3 regions of the Paenibacillus sp. Mc5Re-14 genome follow, and region 1 is predicted to be linked to each of the others. Evidence: riboswitches for the same ligand, from Rfam matches in the RefSeq annotation. Region 1 holds a riboswitch; each other region holds the start of a gene.
What was found. Region 1 has a riboswitch for cobalamin ahead of cobJ (precorrin-3B C(17)-methyltransferase). Riboswitches for the same ligand answer to the same signal wherever they lie in the genome.
Positions count from the first base shown of each region.

Region 2: it holds a riboswitch for cobalamin, as region 1 does, so the genes downstream of both, BN1546_RS12185 (ABC transporter substrate-binding protein) here and cobJ (precorrin-3B C(17)-methyltransferase) in region 1, are expected to answer to the same signal.
Region 3: it holds a riboswitch for cobalamin, as region 1 does, so the genes downstream of both, BN1546_RS04645 (ABC transporter substrate-binding protein) here and cobJ (precorrin-3B C(17)-methyltransferase) in region 1, are expected to answer to the same signal.

Region 1 is NZ_CVPD01000001.1:2,901,994-2,907,517, reverse strand. Features, by position in the region: gene BN1546_RS13210 (sirohydrochlorin chelatase) at 1-885, opposite strand, end outside; gene cobJ (precorrin-3B C(17)-methyltransferase) at 978-2,786, opposite strand; cobalamin riboswitch at 3,094-3,281, opposite strand; gene BN1546_RS13200 (LOG family protein) at 3,338-3,892, opposite strand; partial or broken gene BN1546_RS13195 (uroporphyrinogen-III synthase) at 4,091-4,947, opposite strand; gene BN1546_RS13190 (GerAB/ArcD/ProY family transporter) at 5,049-5,524, opposite strand, start outside.
Region 2 is NZ_CVPD01000001.1:2,674,131-2,679,654, reverse strand. Features, by position in the region: gene nikC (nickel transporter permease) at 1-797, opposite strand, end outside; gene nikB (nickel ABC transporter permease) at 812-1,741, opposite strand; gene BN1546_RS12185 (ABC transporter substrate-binding protein) at 1,757-3,340, opposite strand; cobalamin riboswitch at 3,559-3,763, opposite strand; gene BN1546_RS12180 (nucleobase:cation symporter-2 family protein) at 4,497-5,524, opposite strand, start outside.
Region 3 is NZ_CVPD01000001.1:994,079-999,602, reverse strand. Features, by position in the region: gene BN1546_RS04665 (lipoate--protein ligase) at 1-452, opposite strand, end outside; gene cobD (threonine-phosphate decarboxylase CobD) at 612-1,712, shown strand; gene cbiB (adenosylcobinamide-phosphate synthase CbiB) at 1,702-2,673, shown strand; gene BN1546_RS04650 (histidine phosphatase family protein) at 2,688-3,440, shown strand; cobalamin riboswitch at 3,541-3,752, shown strand; gene BN1546_RS04645 (ABC transporter substrate-binding protein) at 3,960-4,967, shown strand; gene BN1546_RS04640 (FecCD family ABC transporter permease) at 4,964-5,524, shown strand, end outside.

The DNA.
Region 1 (5,524 bases):
ATGGTGGTGATGGTGGTCGTGGTCATGGTCGTGGTGATGATGGTGATGCTCCTGAGCTTCCAGACGGAACTGGCAGTTATCACAATTAGCCGTAACCTTACCGAACAAGCCTTCATTAGCTCGCTCCAGCACCAGCTCAACCAATTGAGGATGGAAGCCAAAATATCCGCCCATTTCCACTTGTAATGCAGGGTGAGCCTCAGCAAATTCCTGGGTCATTTCTTCGATGCGCTTAATCAGCACCCCAGTGAACAGAAAATACGGAAGCACGATAATCTTTTTGGCCCCCAATCGTACACAACGCTCCAAGCCATCGGGAAAGGAAGGCTGCGTCACACCGATAAAGCTGCTTTCTATCCATGTATAAGAAAGCTTCTCCCACAGCATACGGGTGATTTTGAAAAAGTCACTGTTCGCATCTGGATCGCTACTTCCGCGTCCTAATACAAGTACCGCTGTTTCTTCGTTGGATACCTCGGCAGATGCCTCCACCGCGCTATGCATCCCCGCTGGAACGGCAACTGGACGGGTCTCTTTCAAGCGGTCCAGCAGTATGCTAACGATTTTCTCGTGAACGCCAATCGGGCGTCCGTATACAAATTCCACCTGCGGATATTTTGCCTTTGCCCGATCAATAGCCATCGGGATATCAATTTTGGCGTGCACTGCTGCGAACAAAATAATCGGAATAAGAACGACACGTGTCGCCCCTTTCTCCACACACGCCTGTACTCCTTCGGCAATACTAGGGCGTGCCAACTCTAGGAAACAGGTCTCTACACACGTACCTGGCGCCCGATCTGCCACCGCCTGTGCAAATTCCAGTAGTTCCTGATTACCCTCTGGGTCCCGACTTCCATGTCCAACCAACAATATTGCATCCACTGCTGTTTGTTCCTCCTCATTTATAGGGATAGTCTACATACGCCCTATTTTATATATATGCTTGTATCCGGTTCATCAAGCCTACAAACCTATTAATCACCACAAACCGCGTTCACTTCTACTGTTGCCGGTGAATCTTCATGCCGGAAACCCGCAACGATGCCTACACGTTTGAAAAACTTATGAAAACGCTCGTTCGGATGCCCTTTTTCCTTGTATTCAGCGATAATATTCTCCACGATGTCCGTAATCTGATCACCTGGAATCCCTTCCGCTACGGGCTGAGCGGCATGAGCATTACGGCCAAATTTTTTGCCGCCGAGGAAAAGATCATATCCTCCCTTGCGGTAGACAATTCCGATATCCTCCAGCACCGCTCCATAGCAGGCCATGCCGCATCCGTTCAAAGCAATGCTCGTTTCCTTGGGTGCCTGTAATCCGCCGAGTACAACCTGTAGGTGCTCAGCCACAGGCACAGCGTCATCTTTCTCCATATTGCAGAAGTCGCACGCCTTGACCTTAAACACATCGCCGAGCGGCATGACAATGAATCGTTCATCCCGCAGCCGACCGACCAGTTCCTCAGGGTCTAGGCACGGCACGCGCAGCACGATCTGATGATCTGGCGTGTATTCCAGCTCGCCATCATCACCCGCTACCTCGGCGAGCAGTGCCATCTGCCGAGCAGTGAACTTCTTGTTTCCCACGCCAGGGGAAACCCCCACCTCAAACAGCGCAGGCTTGCCAAAGCCGCCTGACGCCTTCGCAGCCGCAGCTCCTGCTCCGGCCCCTGCTGCCGTTCCAACGGCGCTCTGGGCGGTAGGCGCTTGCCCGCTCCAGCGAGCGTTGGCTTCGCCTGGCAGCTTGCCGCCAACAGCAAGACGACCGAGCGCCTCTGCTGCCAGCGATGCTGGGGTCGCCCCGGTTTGCTTCGCAGGCGGCACCTGTACAGCAGCCATCGCTTGCGGGCGTGCCTGCGTGGCAACCGCAGCACCGCTCGCGGAAGGCCCGGTAGGCGCAGTCAGAGCTCCGCCTCCCTGCGGTGCATCTAGCGCGCGATCCTCTTGCGCGCCCAGCGACCACGGCTCCGCTTCCGTGCGAAGCCGCTGATGCGGTTTGAGCACCTGTTCGGTCGCGTCCAGCGTGTATTTACGCTGATAGCCGCGTGGAGTCACGATTAAGCCGTCATACACTGTCGTCGAGGAATTGCCGATGATTACGGTCGTCAGCATCCCGATATCATGGTTCAGCATATCTTCCAGCGTCGTCACAATAACCTGCTGACGTTCACGATAAGCACTCTTCACCAGCCCAACCGGAGTCTGCGGATCACGGTAACGAAGCAAAATGGACTGCGTCTCCACAATCTGGCGGGTACGCCGACCACTACGCGGGTTGTATAATGCAATCACAAAATCAGCCGAAGCCGCAGCTTCTACACGCTTCACGATTGTTTCCCACGGGGTCAGATGATCACTCAGACTGATCGTGCAAGCATCATGCATAACTGGCGCTCCCAACAACGAAGCACAGGATTGAATAGCCGAGATCCCCGGCACAACCTCCACCTCAACCCCGTCCTCGCGACGCCAGCCTTTTTGCATCAGCACTTCGTACACCAGACCTGCCATGCCATAGACCCCAGCATCTCCACTGGAAATGACGGCTACCTTCTTGCCCATCTCTGCTTGGCGAACCGCCTCCTGCGCACGGCTCACTTCCTCTGTCATCCCTGTGCGTACAATCTCCTGTCCGTTCAACAACGGACGGATCAAATCAACGTAGGTATTGTAGCCGATAATGACCTCACTTTCGGCCAGCGCATCCAACGCACGTTTTGTGATATGTTCCATATCTCCTGGTCCAAATCCAATCACCAGCAATTTTCCTAATGGGCTCATCGTGCTCCTCCTATCATCCTTTTCAGGGCAGCTATACTATCTATTTCAATAATTTGTGGCATCCTGTAACTCGAAAAAACCCCATCCTGCCCGGATGGGGTTCCTATGTACGTATCTCTCTCATCAGACGAAACAGCGTAAGAGGACAGTCTTGTCTTCCTCCAATCTGCCGTTGTTTTCCATCTGTTTTGTTTGCGCTTCAAACGCTGCTACACGTTCATATCCACGCAAACCTGTAATCAACATGGAAAAAGCAACGTGTGCCTGATTTCCTGATTTCGTACACCCATCCTCTCCGCGAAGGTTAACGGTGCATACAGATCAAGGTAGGTCTCCTGGCTTGGCATCAACGGATTCTTTCGTCTTCCCCGTTTTGTACGAGTGACCATTTAAAAGAATCCTCTTCCTTACAGTGGCGGGACCGCTCGGGACTTGCACCCGATTCCCTGTTACCCTTTGCTCAACCGCAAAGGCACCTTGTCTGTCCGCTATTTGATTATGGGTCTTATCATAACCTTGCCTCAATCAGTTGTGCAAGCACGAAAAAAGCTTTATTTCAAGTTCTCTGCCTTATTTTTCAGCATATGCAGCAATTCATCCGGGTCCGCAGAGATACTCAGTAGTGCTGGATGATCAGCTCCGGTAAACCCTTCCTGCACGCTATGACGTACCATTTCTATCAACGGGTCAAAATATCCATTCACATTCAGCAGCCCAATGGGCTTGCGATGTATGCCGATTTGCGCCCAGCACAATACCTCGAACAGCTCCTCAAAGGTTCCCAACCCACCCGGAAGGGCTATAAACGCATCGGCCATCTCACTCATCGCCGCTTTACGTTCATGCATGCTTGCTACCTCAATAAACTCGGTAACTCCCCGATGAATAATTTCTGCATCGAATAATAGGGTGGGCATAATGCCGGTGACCTGACCGTCACCCGCCAGTAGTTCATCCGCCACCTTACCCATCAGCCCCCTGCTGGAGCCACCATAAATTAGACGGATATGCTGGCGAGCCATAGCTTCACCCAGCTTGCCTGCGGCCTCAACATATACCGATGAATGTCCAGGTCTGGACCCTGCAAATACACAAATAGAATTCATAAACGTCTCAGCTCCTGTCCTCAATATCATGCATCGAAACTTATTCATTATATTAGATAAATATTTTCGCTATAACAAAAAACTTTGTCGATGCATGTCCAACAAAAAAAGATAAAGACCTCGTAGGCCCTTATCTCTATTTTACGCTGTATTCGTAAATATAAGTTCATTTTAGCTTACTGCATTATCATTTCTAGCTCATTTCAAATGACCGTTCACGCTCTTCAGACCACAGCCATGCACCGAATCACTATGTTCAAAATATTTGCCCAGCTCCACCATCATCGCACCCATGCGCTCTTCAGTTGGAAACACGATTCGTTCAATCCCTTCTTCCAAAATGGATTGTGCGGTCACCTTGCCCACCGATACAGCAATTACATCTTCACGAAAAGCTTCCAGTAAATCCTCAAATCGATTTTGCTCTCTGGCATATTGGGCCAAAAATCGGATTTGCGGGCCACTCGTGAACGTAACGGCATCAATCGTACGGTTTATAACATCATCTAGTAACGCCTGCAATTTTGCTTCTTCAGGTGGGATATGCTTATAAGGAAGTACTTGGCGGGTCACTGCGCCCTGCTCATCCAGCCACTCTACCAACCGGGGGCGGGGTCTCCATGCAGTTGCAACAGCACTTCCTTCCCCTTCAGATCATATGGGGCAAAGGCCCGTGTCAATCCGATCAAACTTCCGTCCTCGTCCCGTACTGCTGGCGTAAAGCCACGCTTTTTGAGTCCATTGACCGTCTTGTAGCCCCGTGCTGCAATGTTGGAGGATTGCAGCAGCTCTATAATCTGCTCGGCCACGCCCATATCCTCCGCCATATCGAACAGAGCATCCAGTCCCATACCGGTCGTGAAGATGTACCAGTCCGGAGGGTTCTTCACCCATGATACAACAGCGTTGCGCAGCTCGATATCATCTAGAAAAACAGTCCCCTGGGCCGGACGCTCTACTGGCTCGCCCCCCATCTTCATAACTAGCAGTGCCATTTCTTCTGCTTTACGGGGACCGGCAAGAGCGACTCTCTTACCTGCCATGCGTTGTGCCATGCTGTTGCCTCCCTTGTAGAAGTCATATTTCTTTCTACCAAGTATACAATCAGAGAGGCAAAACACAAATAAGAATTACTTTTTCGATAAATATAGTAATCTTATAAGTGGGTGTGTCCTGTTTCGCTTTCCTGCTGGCCTTCTTTCTGATCACTTCTATCCCTCTCCCTGCCAGATGAGGACTTATCATCGTTGCCACTCCCTTTAAATTTGGGCCGTAGCAACATCCACAGCAAGAAGGGCATGAATACAAAAAAAATGACCATCACCGCAGTCCATTCCCGGCTAAAATCATAAATTTGTACGATATTGGAGAACAGCATAAACGAACAGACATAACCTAACAAACCTACGGGCCAAACCATCAGACTCCCCCAGACATGGGCAAACATACGCTTTACCGCCAAACTGGTAACGTACAGATCAACTCCAATCTTCGTAAGAAAGGTGGGTACGGTCAGTGCTGCCACGAACAAGTCGAACCGATCCAGGAAGTCCGTTAGCTGCAACTGACGCACCAGTTCATACGATGGATAAAACAGTCGTGACAAGATAGGAACTCCAATCACTAACTCCG
Region 2 (5,524 bases), 230 kb from region 1:
TCCGAAAAATGATCACCCAGAAGCTGGCAGGCAAGCACAAATAGCATAATCGCCAAACCCGGGAAGATCATAACATGCGGAGCCACCTGAAAATACGAGGTTGCATCATGCAGCATCACACCCCACTCTGGCTTGGGCGGCTGTACACCCAGTCCAAGAAAGGAGAGCCCAGCGATCATTAACACCACGCGTCCGATATCCCATACCGTATAAACCAACAATTGCGGCCATACTTGTGGCAATACATAACGCCTTAGTATGCGCACGTGTGAATTACCGAACAAACGGGCATACCGTACATAGTCCTCCTGGCAAGCTTTTTGAACCAAACTACGGATATAGCGGACATAGCCCGCCCACCGTACCGCAATAATCGCTAGGGTCATGTTGACGAAACCCGGCCCCAAAATACCCACAATCGCTACCGTTAAAATAATATCAGGAAAAGCCAGTACGCCGTCGATTCCCCGCATAATCAACTGATCCACGCGCCCTCGCACATAACCAATGAGCAAGCCTGTGGGCAGACTGATACACAGCGTAGCTACCGTAATCGCACAAGCGATTAGCACACTCGTCCGAATCCCGTAAATGAGCCGTGACAGCACATCCCGACCCAGATGATCCGTACCAAAAGGATACTTCCGACTGGGTGGTGCCAAACGGTTCAGAAGGTCCACATGCAGAGGATCATGAGGGGCGGCCCATGGAGCCAGCAATCCGAGCAGCACGATCAGGCCAAACAGTGCGCCCCCTGTCAGCAAGCTTCCTCTAAAGGAAAGCCGTATCTTTTTCATTTTTCGCTTCCCCCTTAACGCAAACGCAGCCTTGGATCTATCACCGTCTGGACCACATCCACCAAACACTGAACACCTACAATTAAAAATGCGGCAAACATAACATATCCCTGAATCACCGGGTAATCCCGCTGCGTAATTGCATCTATAAAATACTTGCCCAACCCTGGCCATGAAAAAATGGTCTCTACGATGACGTTACCTGCCAGCATAAATGATAGATTCGTACCTAACAGCGTAATCATTGGCAGAACGGCATGTTTAAATAGCTCAAAAAAGAGAATATGCATACGGGAAAAACCACGAGCCCTCGCTGCTTTCACAAAATTGCGGTCACTCAGCTCCAGCATTTGAGCACGCAATAGACGAGCTTGCACCGTTCCCAATCCTGCACCAAGCGTCAGCGCTGGGAGTACTAAATGTGTCCAGTCCTCCCTTCCCATGGATGGGAGCCAGCCCAAGCGAACGGAAAATAGATAGATCAGCAGAAAACCAAGCCAAAAAGAAGGGATCGACGATCCCAGCAAAGCGAACAGCCTGCCCAGACGATCTAGTGGACCGCTGACTTTTAGCGAGGCAGCCAGCCCCATCCCAAGCGTAAGCACCGTCATGACGGCAAAGCCCGCCAAAGCTAGCTCCACCGTAGCGGGCAGTCTGCTCCACAGTTCGTTTAGCACCGACTCCTTGGACACATATGAGGTTCCCCAATGTCCCGTGAACACATCCCGCAGCCAGTTCACATATTGAATATGAAGCGGCTCATTCAAGCCCAGTTCGTTTCGCAGCGCGGTCAGCGCCTCCCCAGAAGCAGGAACATTATGCGCGGTGAGCAAAATGAGGGCAGGGTCACCAGGGGCCAGCCTCATCAGTACAAAAGTCAGCGTGGATACAACGAATACAATGATGGGCAGCTGCGCCACACGTTCCAGTATAAAACGAATCATAGGATACGTAGCTCGTTATTCAGCAATATCAGATTGCGCTGTAATGTAGTAATACTCGATCGGATGCGGCGTAAAGCCCTCTACCCCTTTTTTCACGCCAAACACATTGTCAGGGTGTACAATGAACGACTGCGGCAAGTCTGTATTGATGATATCCAGCGCTTGCAGTGTTACCGCATTACGCTGTGCGGTATCCTTTGCCAACTTCAGGTTGTGAAGAATATCCTTCAGCGGTTTGGAAGCATAACGGCTTACATTAGCTTCACTTGTAGAGGAGTAGAACATGTCCATAAAATACTGCGGTTCCCCTGTATGGGCCGTGAGCATGCTGTACATAGCAAAATCCCAATCGTTTTTGGTCAACGCCTCGTCGATATTTTCCACCTTGCGAATTTTGACCTGGATTCCCTCATTCAGCAACTGGCTCTGAATAACCTCAGCCATGACGGATAGCTCCGGACGCTGAGGGAAGGTCAGCAGCGTAACCTCGAATGGCTTGCCCTGCTTGGACCATGTGCCTTGGGCATCCTTTTGCCAGCCATCCTTCGTCAACAACTGCTCTGCCGTTCCGTTCAATGCTTTGCGCTCAATCTTACCGAAGGGAAGGATACTCGGAAACGGGCTGCTTGCTTCCGTACCGTAGCCCCTCATGACGGCGCTCACAATGGATGCGCGCGGAATCAGACTGTCCACCACCTTACGGTTGGTCGCATCCTTGAACACAGACGATTCCATGTTGTACACAATCATATGGGTACGCAAGGACGGAGCCGACAGCACTTGTAGCTTGTCGTTCTTTTTTAATACCTCTGCGTTATCTACCGGAATATCCGTCGCTACATCCACCTCACCGGATTGCAACGCCATCAGGCGCGAATTACCGTCCGTAATGAATTTCATCGTTGCTTCAGCCAGTCGTGCCTTTTCGCCCCAATATCCGTCATAACGCTCTACGACCAAGGATTGATCCTTGTTAAAGGCTTTAATTTTAAAAGCACCTGTCATCGCAGGGTAGCTCTGCTCATCTTTCATGGATGCCACATCCAGCACGATTGTTGACGGATCAGCCAGATTGGATGCCAGCGCTGCATTCGGTTGGTTTGTCGTAATTTTCAACGTCAGCGGGCCATTTACATCAATGGACTTCACATCCAGTAAATCCTTCGCCAGGTGACTTTTCTCGATAGAGCGCAGCAAAGATGCTTTTACGCTTACTGCATCCATACTCTTTCCATCATGAAAAGTGACCTTATCCTGCAAGCTGAACGTCCACACGTTAGGACTGTCGTGCTTCCATTCCTTGGCTAGCCAAGCCACAGGCTCCAACTTTTCATTCAAACGAATGAGTGTCTCACCGGCACCGGAACGCATCACATCCCAGCTATTGTCTCCATGCGGATCGACGCCTGACGGTTTCCACGTATACGCCATCACCAGCTTTTTACCTGCTGGAGTCTGTTGTGCAGGAGTATTCTCACCCTTGCCTGAGCTATCCTCCGTCTTCGTGGCTGTGCCGCATCCCGAAAGAGCCATAACTGCCATCAGCAGCAGCAATCCTGTACATATGAACCATGAACGCCTATTACGATTGCCTATCATCCCACATTTCCTCCTCTATCTTGTAAAATATCGTATAAACCTAACGCAAAACGCGAAAAAAGCATTCCCAACCACTTGACCAGCAGTCAGAAATGCTTTCATTATAAAATGTCAAAACTCACCTCAAAGCCAACTCCAAAAACATAGAAGGGATCAGATCGGTTTCAGACATTCCGTATGCAGCACGCCTAACCACCTCCCCAGCATCCCGTGGGTCTGACAGTGATGTCAAAACAGGCAGGTCTCCTGACTCCAGGCTTATCTTTCAGGCCTTCCCGGTTCCTCACAGTTCCAGTGGCTATTCTGAAAGCTCCAGCAGTACCCTGCTGATGCCTGTATACAGTGGCGGGTCCGTGTCGGAATCTACCGAACTTCCCTTTTAAGTGAACACGCTCAACAACTATCTACATCGTCTCAACAAAACCTCGTATATAGAGTTGTCCGGCTCACACCTGTTTTCTTCCTTTATTCCTTTTTATTACGAATTAGGATTATCTTATTTTGTTGCTACTGGCTTGTCAACAAATGCAGCGTAATATTTTAAATTTGAATGATACGATGAGAATCAAGGCTGTGACTATTCATTGCATGCACGCAATTCACGTGCTAAAATTAGGTATAGAGATATCCACCGTATCCGTATACTAAAAAGAGCCTTCGCCGCGCCAACGGCAAAGACTCCTAGGATTTGAAAGGCTGTGGATCACCACGGCGCGCTAAATGCTTAGCTAAACCCACCGTTAGGCGCCTAACCTAATCAAGCGGTGGGTTTTCGCTTGTTCCGAAATTTCCGACGCAGCCAGCGATAAAGTTTACGAATACTAAACACCAGGCTTAGTAACGTAACCATCCAACGCAACACATCGTAGCACGACACAAGTGTGACCATCGGCTTCACCCCCTTTCGGGAAGCTGCACCGTGGTCCGAAAACATCCACCACTATTCAAAATCCATAGTTTAGATTATACCATTCCTCTTCCTACTACTCTAGCAAACTTTTCTAGTAGGTTCTCAATCCTCCATTTTCATACAAGAGGGGGGTTATCAATAACTTCATGTTGCTTAATAAATAACCTGCTCTTGGTAACCCCATGCCAAACAGCCGGAAAAGAGGCTACGTCCTCTTTCCGGCTGTTTTTATCTATTTCCTATTCATCAAACCTTCTGTGGAACCTCCGAGACATTTACGCCTTTGACCGATTCAGCTTGTTTTCTTGCCAAAACGATGTTCAAGACAATTGCCGTAATCGAGCCCGATACAATACCATTTTGCAGCAGCATTTTGGCAAAGCTAGGCAGTTGGTCAAACATTTGCGGCAGAACAGCTGAGCCTAGGCCTACAGCAATACTGCATGCTGCGATCAGCAGATTGCTTTCCTTCCGCAGATCTACTTCTGACAAAATAGACATACCTGATGCAGCAACCGAGCCAAACATGACGATCATTGCCCCGCCCAGCACAGCGTTAGGAATCACTGTCGTCAAGGCAGCCAGCTTAGGCAGCAAACCGAGAACGACCATGATGCCGCCCGCAGCAAAAATAACGTTACGCGATTTGACGCGAGTTAGCGAGATCAGACCCACATTTTGCGAGAAGGCCGTGTAAGGGAACGCATTAAAAATACCGCCCAGCATAATCGCGAGCCCCTCCGAACGAAGTCCATTGACGATTTGCTTTTGTTCCACCTTCTGATCAATCGCTTTACCTACTGCCAGATAAACCCCCGTAGACTCGACCATGCTGACAATATTGACGATAATCATCGTGCATACCGCCATAATGCTGAATTCTGGCTTGCCAAAATAAAACGGCTGCGCAATACTCACCCATGAAGCATCCGCTACGGGAGCAAAATGCACCATTCCCATCGCATAGGCGACTACAGTACCTGCGAACAGACCAATAAGTACGGAAATCGAGCGTAAAAAGCCCTTAGCTACTCGATTGACAAGCAGAATAACCAGTAGTGTAACCAGTGCCAGCAGCAAATTACGCGGCTGTCCAAAATCCGCGCTGCCCTGACCACCCGCTACATTGTTCATCGCCACCGGAATAAGGGATAGACCGATAATCGTAACGACCGAGCCGGTAACCACTGTTGGGAAAAAGCGTAACAGTTTGCCATATAGCGGTGCCGCAAGCACCACAAATATACCGGACAAAATGATGGCACCGTACGCTG
Region 3 (5,524 bases), 1.9 Mb from region 1:
ATCAATGTACCATGGCTGAACATACGTCCACGTGTAGCAAATTGAGCGTTTCCTGAAATTTTACGTTCTCCGACTTGCAGATCGTTGCGTCCAGTCATTTCGGCTTCTACTCCCATTTGGCGGAGGGCGTCAATCACAGGTTGCGTAAATTTGAGGAAATTATGAAAGGACTCCCCGTTATCCTTGGTAATGAAACTGAAATTTAAATTACCGAGATCATGATATACAGCCCCGCCGCCGGACAGGCGACGAACGACTTGAATATTGTTGTCTCTCACAAACTCAGCGTTGATTTCTTCAACGGTGTTTTGATGCTTGCCTATAATAATAGAAGGCTGATTAATGTAAAACAGCAGATAGCTGTCGTCCAGCGGTAGATGCTTTAGCGCGTATTCCTCAATAGCAAGATTAATAGCTGGATCGTGTATGCCCTGGTTGTCGATGAACAGCATGTCCATTCCTCCGTATATAAACTGTGTAATTTATGTGTGCCTCCCTCTATTGTAACCCAAGTGAGCCATGTACAAAAGCTCATTTGCATTGACGGGACGCAAAAAGCAGCCTCATAATGGATCTAAATGATTGGAAACGGCCGGAAAGGATGAGAGGCAATGATAGAGGTTTACGGTCATGGCGGGGACAGGGAGACGGCTGCCGCGACATTTGGTGGAGCTGCGGCGGATTTTGTGGATTTTAGTGCGAATATTAATCCGCTCGGTCCGCCACCGGAGGTGCTTGAGGCACTGCAAAGCTCATTTGACACAGTGATTCGCTATCCAGACCCTGGACACCGCCATTTTAAAAATATGCTGGCACGGCGGCTGCAGGTTCCACCCGAGTCGCTGAGTATCGGTAACGGCGCGGCTGAAAGCATGGCGCTCTTGCTATTGGGCCTGGCTCCCAAGCGTGTGGGGACAGTGGAGCCGTGTTTTTCGGAATATGCCGAGCTGGCTGGCAAATTCGGAGCCGAGATCCATCGGGTATACGGGAAGGCTTCGCTTCAATGGAAGGCAGACGTGGAGGACATCCTTCGGCTCATGGAGCAGGTAGATGTATTGTTCCTTGGGCAGCCGAATAATCCAAACGGTGTGCAATATGGTGAGCAGGAGCTATACGAACTGGCAGAGACGGCTGGCAGAACGGGTACCGTGTTGGTGGTGGATGAAGCCTTTATTGATTTTATCCCACTGGAACGGCAAATCTCATTATTGCCTGTGCTGGATCGCTATCCTCATGTGATTTTGATCCGATCGATGACCAAATTTTATGCCATTCCTGGCTTACGATTGGGCTATGCGATTGCTCATCCGGACTATATCCGGCAAATGACGGCCAAACAGGTGACCTGGAGCGTTAATGGACTGGCGTTGCTGGCTGGAGAGGCGTGTCTGAGAAGTGGGCAAGCTTATGAGCGCCGCACACAGGAACTGATTGCTACGGAGCGCAGTCGCTTACTGACTGCCTTGGCGGAATGGGGCTGTGGTGTCATTCCCGGCGAAGCCAATTACGTGCTAGCAAGGGCGCCGGGAACGTGGAGTGCATCGGCTATTCAGCAGGCGCTTGGACAACGTGGGATTCTTATACGTAGCTGTGCCATGTATCCTGGACTGTCAGCGAGCCATTTTCGAATTGCGGTTAAGGACGCCGAAGCCAACAATATGCTGCTGTCTGCACTGAGTGAAGTGCTGGAGGAGGAGCGGCGTGATCGTTAGCTTGGTTATCATGGCAGCCTATCTGCTGGACAGGTTAATCGGTGATCCGAGATGGTTGCCGCATCCAGTCATCGGGATGGGACATGCCATTTCAGCATTGGAAAAAGCGGTTCGCCGTAAGGTCCGCAGTGACCGAGGACTGAAACGTGCGGGCATACTGCTTCCATTTATTGTGGCTGGGGGTTCCTTTGTGCTTGCCTGGGGGCTGTTGCGTGTGCTTGCCTGGATTCACCCGTGGTTGTCTGTCGTCGTAGAAATTGTTCTGATTGCAACTACGATTGCTTCCAAAGGTCTAAAGGACGCAGGGATGGCAGTATACCGAGCGTTGCAGGCGAATGACCTGACTGGGGCACGTCGGGAGCTAGGCATGATTGTCGGAAGGGATACGCAGCAGCTTGACGAGCCCGAAATTGTGCGCGGTACCGTCGAAACGGTCGCTGAAAATATCGTGGACGCCATTATTTCCCCGCTTTTTTATGCCCTGATCGGGGGAGCACCCTTGGCACTGGCATATCGTGCCGTAAACACGCTCGATTCAATGGTTGGCTACAAAAATGAAAAGTACCTGCATTTAGGCTGGGCCTCAGCACGGCTGGATGATGTAGCTAACTACATTCCGGCTCGCATGACAGCAGTTATGCTAGTGATAGCGTCGTGGTTATATCGGCTGGATGCTGCAAGAAGCTGGCGGACAATCAAGCGGGATGCCCGTCTGCATCCAAGCCCAAATAGCGGATTTCCCGAATCAGCGGTGGCAGGTGCCCTAGGGATTCGTCTCGGTGGCTATAATGTGTATCACGGCATACGCTCCTTTCGGGCATATATGGGCGAAGGGATACGACCGCTGGAGTCGAAGGATATCCGGCATACGGTCCGGCTGATGTTCGCCGTATCCACTATGTTTGTAGGGTTATGTTTGATGGGAGCTGCAGGGTGTTTTGCCTTGGGATGGATGCAGTGAGGAGTGACACGATTTTGAAACAAGATACAGAAGGAAAAAGAGTGCGAGAAAGTGCACCAAGTCCGAACTCACAACAGGTTAGTAAGCCGAATGATGCTAAAGAAGATCTGCAGTGGGACATGGAGCTCGTACTAGTTCGTCATGGCACGACCTTATGGAATAAGGAACGTCGATATCTGGGACATGCCGACTTGGGTTTGCTGCCCGGAGCAGAGCAGGAGTTAAAGACTTTACAGAAAAAATTGCAGGGACATTCCTTTGCTCGAATCTATTGCAGCGACTTGATGCGATGTCGCCAGACCTTGCAGATCATTTTGCCGGAGTCAGCATTGACGTCTGAATGTTCCCTCTCTGCTATGCCTCCTATCATGGAACCACGTCTGCGAGAACTTCACTTTGGTGAGTGGGATGGAAAAACGTATGACATGCTTAAGGATGTGGCGTTGTATCGCGCTTGGATTGATGAGCCGCAACAATTCACCCCACCTGGAGGAGAGCCTTGGATTCATTTTGTGAATCGTCTGCGTGAATTCCTAGACTCTCTGTTTGCGTGGCGCATTGCTTTGGAGGTTCAGCCAATGGAGTCGAATGCTGCGCCGCCCTCTGTTTTGATTGTCACGCATGGTGGTGTAATTCGTCAGTTGGCTTGTATGCTTATGCCTGGCCATGATTTTTGGAGTCTGAATCCGAAGCCGGGAGAAGCATTTAGGATTCAGTTAAGGTTGACAGGACCGCACAATTGTATAGCAAGATTGCTTTCTCATTAGGTTAAACAAGGCGAATAAAGCGACTGTTTGGGTTGTAAGCTAACTCTTTTTAACCTATAATCATCAAGTAAAAGAACGGCTTGACTACCACTACATCAAATATCCAGCAGACGAGGTCGGCGCTATGTGAGGAACTTGCTTTCCTTTATTGCGTTGTTAAAAGGGAAGTCGGTGTGAGTCCGACACGGTCCCGCCACTGTAAATGGAAACATGCCTATTAGCCCTGTTTTATGTGCCGCCAGGCATATGAAAGAATATCAGGACATGCATCTTCCATAAGTCAGGATACCTGCCCGTCCGCCTGTCACCATAATCCTTCGAGGAAAGGATGACGTGTTCGCAGTGACTGTCCATGCGGAAAGAAGCTGCCCGCCTGCGCACGATCTGTGCTAACGTGACCCCTGTGTCCTGATATGAGGATGCGGGGGTTTTTGATAGGAAAAGAAGGCTGGAATGAGAAAATATCGGATGAAGTTCAAGTAACGCTCTTAACGATTTATGTATGAAGGGGTGCAAATCATGGCAGGAAAAAAAATAAAGGTATGGACTACAGGTCTATTGGCGCTGATATTGGCAGTTGGGCTGAGTGCATGTGGCGCGAATGGAAAAAATGCAGAAAACAAAGAGGGCCAAGCTTCTTCACAGCAGCCGGGACAGACCGTAACCGCACAAGTACCACCGGGCAAAACGGTTTACCCGCTAACGCTTAAGGATGCAACAGGACAGGAATTTACATTTAAAAAAGCACCGGATAAGATCGTTTCCGTCTCCCCGGCAGAAACCGAGGCGCTGTTCGCTATCGGACTGGATAAGGAAATTGTTGGTGTATCCGACTACTCTGATTACCCGGAGGCAGCTACGAAAAAGCCTAAAATGGGCGGTATTATGAAACCGAACGAAGAGGCGATCATTGCTGCGAACCCGGAAGTTGTTTTTGCAGGGATTTCACTTAGTGAACAGGCTACGACTAAGCTGCGTGACATGGGAATTATGATTTTTAAAACAGAACCGAAAACAGTTGAAGATGTCATAGCTAACATCGAATTGTATGGGAAAATCACCGATCATCAGAAAGAAGCGAGAGCGGTGACTGACAAGATGAGAGCAGATGTAGCAGAAGTGAAAGAAGGAGTTAAAAATATCGGCAAAGGGCAGAAGCTGCGGGTATACGTCGAGTTTTCACCAGGCTGGACAGTGGGTAAAGGCGAGTTTATGGACGAGCTGATAACATTAGCAGGTGGTGAAAATGTAGGTGCTACGCAGAAGGGGTGGTACCAAATCAGTGAGGAAAATATTATAGCTGCAAACCCTGACGTGATTTTGTACAGCAAAAGTGTGAAGGACGACAAAACAGGCCAGACCCTCGGCGATATCATTAAAGCTCGTAGTGGATGGGATCAAATATCGGCTGTTCGTAACCATCGTGTATTTGCCGTGGATGATAATTTGATCAGTCGTCCGGGGCCACGCGTAACGGAAGGGCTCAAGGAAGTGGCTAAGGGCGTGTACCCTGAAATTTTCAAATGAACCGTAGACTGATCGGTTTTGGGGGGACAGGTCTTGTCTTGCTGCTGCTGACGCTGCTACTCTGTCTTGGCATCGGCTCGGTCAGTCTTCCGGTCAGCCAGATCACAGGTATTTTGATCAACCACCTACCGTGGTTAGGTGATACGTTTACACCGGATTGGAATACATCCTCAGAGCAGATCATTTTGAAGGTCAGATTGCCACGGGTGTTACTGGGAATGTTGGTTGGAGCAGCGCTGGCGCTGGCGGGAGCCGGATTTCAGGGTGTGTTGCGTAATCCCTTGGCTGATCCGTATACCCTTGGGGTATCCTCGGGAGCTTCGGTCGGAGCAGCAGTACTGATTTATTGGGGGCTTCAATTTTCATTTGTGGGTATATGGACGCTTCCGCTAGTTGCATTTATAACCGGCATGCTGACGCTGTGGATGGTGTTGACGTTGGCGCGTGAAGGTGGGAAAATTCCGACCCAAAGCCTCATTTTATCAGGTGTGGTGATGCAATTTTTTGGGGGAGCCATTGTTTCTTTTCTGGCAGCCATGTCGAAGGAAACAGTCAAT